Regions from separate parts of the Paenibacillus kyungheensis genome, predicted to be linked through region 1. Evidence: predicted binding sites of a transcription regulator. Region 1 holds the regulator's gene; the other holds the start of a gene.
What was found. The regulator LexA, encoded in region 1, represses DNA repair genes until DNA is damaged. The targets are predictions, from matches to a motif close to CGAACATATGTTCG.
Positions count from the first base shown of each region.

Region 2: dndB (DNA sulfur modification protein DndB) is a predicted target of LexA. The motif match lies at 1,660-1,673, and genes of this name have one in related genera.

Region 1 covers NZ_CP117416.1:3,042,901-3,046,122, forward strand. The annotation lists gene PQ456_RS12950 (methyltransferase) at 1-69, opposite strand, end outside; gene PQ456_RS12955 (DUF896 domain-containing protein) at 262-462, opposite strand; gene yneA (cell division suppressor protein YneA) at 632-1,192, opposite strand; gene lexA (transcriptional repressor LexA) at 1,460-2,086, shown strand; gene PQ456_RS12970 (hypothetical protein) at 2,205-2,675, opposite strand; gene PQ456_RS12975 (hypothetical protein) at 2,950-3,186, opposite strand; gene PQ456_RS12980 (glycoside hydrolase family 127 protein) at 3,212-3,222, opposite strand, start outside.
Region 2 covers NZ_CP117416.1:977,234-980,455, forward strand. The annotation lists gene PQ456_RS04360 (hypothetical protein) at 623-907, shown strand; gene dndB (DNA sulfur modification protein DndB) at 1,728-2,807, shown strand; gene dndC (DNA phosphorothioation system sulfurtransferase DndC) at 2,823-3,222, shown strand, end outside.

The sequences.
Region 1 (3,222 bases):
TTGCTTTCTACGTGCAGCATTAACTTGCTTTGAATTGCGTCGAACTTGCCTTTCCCAGGAACGGGACATACTTTGTTTCCCCCTAATAGATAATGTAAGCCTTACAACAAAAGCAGAAGACTTCGTTCTATCTTATCATGCCAGAACAAGCCCTAAATTTCCATAGCAAAATAGGATGCTCTCTGTAATAACAGCTAGAGCACCCTTGGGTTAGTTCACTTCTTTGTATTTATTAAAGCTGTTACATGATTCTAGTGCTGACTATTTTTTGGTATTATCCGCTTGTTCTGTATCTTCTACAAATTCAATTGTATCTAGTTGTTGACGAAAATTACTGCGAATATTATTTAAATAAATAGCACGTAACTCGTCACGCTCTACAGTTTCTTCGGCTGTAAGACCTGAACTTTTTTTCTTACGAGCTAATTCATTAATACGTGCAATGAGTGTATCGATATCCATAACTAACCTCCATGTAAGTAATCATCTTGTGACCATCACTAACTTTGACATGTAAAAAAAAGCTTGTCAAGATCAACAGATCTTAACAAACTTTCATCCCACTTAATGAATATATGTGCTTATCTAGTGATATCATTTATACCATAAATATATTTAGAGAACATGTAAATCAATCGTAAGGAATTACCAGAACATCGCCTGCTTGAATCTCACTTGTAGTTAATTGATTTTCACTACGAATCTCTGCTATATAGTCACGTGTATCTGTCTGGGCTGATTTGTATTCACTAGCGATACTCCATAAGCTATCCCCTGAATGAACAACAACTTTTTGTGCAGGGCCTTCTACTTTGTCTGCTACTACAAAGTTATGAATTACTCCACCGTATAATAATACACCTGCAAACACAAAACATACCATTAAACGTCCGCCGGATTTCCACTTCACTTTTTGGGCTGTGCTTTGAATAAGATGTAGCGTTTTTTGACGTAATGTTTTTTTGCCTTTAGGTTGAGCTGGTTTACGTATCTTTTGCACATTCGGCAAATATGTCCACTCATCCACCACTACATCTTTGTCCGCTCGTGTGGCATGAATAGCTGCTTGCTGTGATTGTTTCTCCGAATAACTTGTTGATGTATGATGTATATCTGATCCAGATGTATCAATCTGTTGTTCACCATCTTCAGATTGATTGTGGATGCTACGATATGTAGTATATTTTAACATTGTCATCACGCTCCAAACATTTGTTCTTGTTTTCTTAAATTCACTATAACACGAACATATGTTTTACTCAATAGTTTTTTACGAACCTTCGTTCGCGTTTTTTATTGCACCTTTTAGACTATAGATTATGCCTCTTATACGATGAATAGACTACAAAAAGTAATGAATAACAAAATAAATATACAAATTTTAGAACTTATGTTTGTACGAACGGTAGTTCTATGTTATAATTTTGCCAAACGTTACTAGCATTGGGGTTGATAAGGTATGTCAAAAGTTTCAAGTCGCCAACAGGCCATTTTGGAATTTATCCGAAATGAAGTCAAACTTAAAGGTTACCCGCCATCTGTACGTGAAATTGGTGAAGCTGTAGGTCTTGCTTCTAGTTCTACTGTACATGGTCATCTGGATCGTTTGGAGAAAAAAGGACTGATTCGACGCGACCCGACCAAACCTCGTGCCATCGAGTTGTTGGGTCAAGAAGAGTCTGAAAGTAATATTCTTTTCGCTCAAACGGTATCTCGTGTTCCTATTATTGGAAAAGTAACCGCCGGTGTTCCGATTACAGCTACAGAACATATTGAAGATTACTTCCCTCTACCACAGAATTTTACAGGTGAAGGACAAGTATTTATGCTTTCTGTAGTTGGAGACAGTATGATTGAAGCAGGAATCTATAATGGTGACTACGTAATTGTACGTCAACAACAGACCGCTGATAATGGCGATATTGTTGTAGCCATGACAGAAGACGACGAAGCAACTGTCAAAACGTTCTATAAAGAAAAAGATCATATTCGTCTACAACCAGAAAATCCAATGTATCAGCCACTTCGTCTGACACATGTTACGATTTTGGGTAAAGTTGTAGGATTGTTCCGTAACTTGCACTAAATCACTACTGTACGTTACAGTTCATAGAAGATAGAAAAAGACCGCTACTTTCTAGTAGCGGTCTTTTTTCTTATTTATATGAGAATAATTTAATTTATTTAGATTCAGCACAATGTAATTATTGTACATATCTCCACAATGCAGTTTTAATTACATGTTCGGCTTCTACTTCACTAAAAGCAACTTCAATCTCTTCTTTGCCTTGTAAAACTTTGTACATCCATACAGGATGCTCTGTTGGATTCAAGTACAATAATTCTACCGCAAGTTTAGGTTTTCCAGAATCATGAGAGCATTTGTATTTGAGATCAGCTTCTCCATAATAATGTTCACGTACATTTTTTTTAACTACAGTTATAGTAATGACAACGAGTGCAATTGTAATAACCAGTTGATTTTCATCTTTCTGAATACTGCAATCTTCTTTAAAATGTTTTTTGATCTCTTCTAAAATGGTAGAAAATTTCATCCATAAATTTTCACAATGTTCTAAAAAATGCTCATGAATTTTTAAAGAATATGAAAAAGCTTTTGCGTTCTCTGCTTTCTCTTCCTGTGCACGTATTACCGCAGATTCAATCCAACTCATAATTGCTACCTCCTTTAACTGTAATGACTGAACATATTGAGTACCCAAATTGCAACGTTTTTATCTAACCCTCTACTACTTATTGGATGCCTTTTGTACAAGCTGAATACGGTACTTTTGCTGATATGCTCTTAATTTTTTTATTTGATTTCTAATGTCACTCCTCTTAATTCATTATGTGATTTCTTCATCATAACCTAATAATAGGAAATTGATACCTTTTAATGCCAAATAATTACTAAATATCTTATATTTTTTTAATAGTAAGCTACATTTATCCAAACAGCTTTGTATCCATTAGTTTGGCAAGTAATGCTTTGAAATCTTTACTTTCTGCTTTTTCAGCCAATTGGGCTTCAAGTGTATTGAACTTTTCAGCTAGAAAATAAGCATTTAAAAATACACCTAGATGGTCTTTAGCCACTGCTTCGGCATTATCTTTATCTGATGAATAACTTGAAATGACAGTATACGCAAATTTCTCAGGATCTATTCTCATTTTTGATTTCATCAGGCACTCTCCTTTTCAGTGTTGATTATGTTTGGT
Region 2 (3,222 bases), 2.1 Mb from region 1:
GGTCATGCTATTGGGTTTCTTCTATATAATGGCGAACGATTTGCTTGATGTCGTTCTATCTATTTTATCATGTTGTAGGTACTGGATGAAAGTGCTGTTTAAGTGAAATCAACCAATTATAGTCTTTTAAAAGTGTCGAAAATTTGAAATATAGGTATACCGATCCAAAAATAAAGAACGATGCTTTTTGATGATTTTTCTTGTTTTTCTATAGATATGAGCATTGGATATATGTGTTTTAGTTATTTTACGCTTAAAAGAGTAGAAAGGGATTAACAAAAAGCCTGCTTCGTTTCTCTGGTCAAAGAGCAAGAAGTAAGCTTTTTTAAAGTAGTAGTATGTAGTTGTAGAGTAGGTAAGTGACATAGACAGGTAGGCATAAAGTTATTGTTATTGTTTTCGTTTCAGATAAGAAATAAAGACAACAAATCCATACACAAACAGCCCGAATAATCCTAGCATCACCACAAATAACACAAACGGAAAAATTGCTCCCCACGCCATAATGATCCTCCTTACATGGTTGCTTTTATACTTTATTTCATTTTATAGTAAAATAAGTAAAAAGATAAGTGTATATTCTAATAGAAATACATAGAATATGCAGTAAGGAGGTTATATGATGTCAGATGTATCTGGTTTGGTATTAGTCATACTTGTTAATGTGATGGTGTACGGATTAGCGATCTGGGGAATCGTACATATGATCTACAAAGGCGTCAAACATCCCGCCCAAACGCTTATGTTCTTGTCGATGATCTTTTGTGTAGTTATCTTTATAGCAAGTATGATACAGAAAATCATGTATCGCGATTGGACGATAGATTTAGGTACATTAGCGCCATTGATGGGGTTGTTTGCGGTTTATATAGTGAGTCGTAGAGAGAATCGCGTAGAGTTGAAATGAAACAAAAAGGAAGTGATCCCGTAAAGAGATCACTTTCTTTTTATTTATTATTTTAATTGAAAAGTAACCATAGATAAAATAGGTTCATTCGTATAAAAATCTAAGTATTGTTCCTGACCAATTGCACTAGCAGTTTTCCTATCTTTTATATTTCTAATCGTTGCTCTTATTGTGTTATTTATATTAAAAAAATGGATGTTCATTTGAAAAGTATGACGAAAGAGTACATAGTAATTTCTGTTTTATTCATTGTTGAACTATTCTGGCTTAATGGCATAGCTGAAATGACTACTTCTCCGAGTCGCAACAACGGTAATGGGAATGTCGCTTATTTATTTTGGCCACCTGTTATACTATTAGGACTCTATTTGTGTATACATATGTATTTATTTTATTTGTGAACAATCGATTGGGCAATAAAAAATGCTGTGAGATTATTGATCATATCGGCAATCATTACTAGTATATCCATCGTGGCAGAAATAGTATGGGTACGTCATATGTTAAGGTCTCTTAATGCTATGCAACAAGTTAGCGCAGAGCATACAAATACGATCTATTTGAACATATGGACTTTATTAATTGCTCTTGGATTGAGTAGTATGTTGGCTTAGATCGTGGAGAAAAAGTAGAAGTATTTTTAAATCTTAATATATAAATAAAACCAAGTTACCATCATGATAGGTAGCTTGGTTTATTTGCTTTTATCAAAGAAACTAAATATAAAACATAAATTTGTTTCTTCTAAGCATTGAACATCCGTTCGTATTAATGTAAAATCAAATAGCAAAGTACAATATTACGTACGTAATAGGAGAATATGCTGATGAACTTTAATTATACATTTCCTGCTTTAAGAGGTAAACAGGCTGGTAAAGAATTTTATACAGTTATGTGTCCGATGCGTCTGATTCCTAGAATTTTTCTTTTTGATGAAGAAGAGATTCCAGTTGAACACCGGGCACAACGTGTAATGAATCGATCCAGAATTCCAGATATCACAAATTATATTCTTGAGAATCCTAAGGAATACATATTTTCTTCATTAACTGCATCTGTAGATGGAGAAATGGTATTTCAAGAACACTCTAAGGATTTGAAAGACATAGGATATCTTACGATCTCTCTTGATTCTAAATTCTTAATTAATGATGGTCAACATCGTAGAGCAGCTATAGAAGAAGCATTGAAAATCTCACCTGAACTAGGAGAAGAAACAATCTCAGTAGTTTTCTTTCATGATTTAGGTTTGACTCGTTCTCAGCAAATGTTTTCTGATCTAAATCGGCATGCTGTAAATACAACTTCTTCTATTGGAATTTTGTATGATCATCGGGATCAACTTTCTTTAATTACAAAAGGATTACTACAAGATATCCCTTTACTGGAACGATATACAGATAGAGAAAAAGTGTCTTTATCTAAGAACTCACCTAAATTATTCGCTCTAAATCATATTTTTAATACAAATTGTCGTCTACTAGGTAAACGAAAAGGCGAAATTATTTCTGAACAGGAAAAAGAGTTTGTACAGAAGTTTTGGATTCTATTATGTGATACGATAACGGAATGGCAAGATGTATTAGATAAAAAAGTATCACCTAGAGATCTTAGAATTAATTCTATCATTGCTCATGGTGTGTTTTTAGAAGCTATAGGTATCGTCGGACATTATCTTTATTTCTATCATGCAGATGAATGGGAATCTTATATCAAAAAGCTTAAAAAGGTAGATTGGAGTCGCGAAAATAAGCAAGACTGGTTAGGTCGTGCCTATGGACAGACAGGAAGAATTAATAAAACAAACGAGACCGTTCAATTAACGGCAAATCTTATAAAGTCTAAAATAGGCTTACCTTTAACAGAACAAGAACAGAAAATAGAAAATAAGATTACGTAAAGGAGGCTTCTCTACATGGAACTTAATATATTTAATACAGGAAGCAAATTTGTAGAAGCCAAAGAATTAGTAAAAGAAATGTATCTTGAAGATGAAAGACCTTGGGTTGTTGGATTTAGTGGAGGAAAAGATTCCACAGCAGTTGTACAAATTGTTTTTCAAGCGTTACAAGAGTTAGAACCTTCTCAACTTCATAAAAAAGTATATGTTATTTCTTCAGATACTCAAGTAGAAACACCACTTATTATTGATAAAATAACTAGAACTTTAGGACGTATTGAGAAGAAAGCTTTAGAGATCGGTTTACCATTTGAGACACAAAAAGTTCGTCCAAAAGCAGAGCAAACTTTCTGGTCTTCTATTATTGGTAAAGGTTATCCAACTCCAAGGCAGAAGTTCAGATGGTGTACAGATC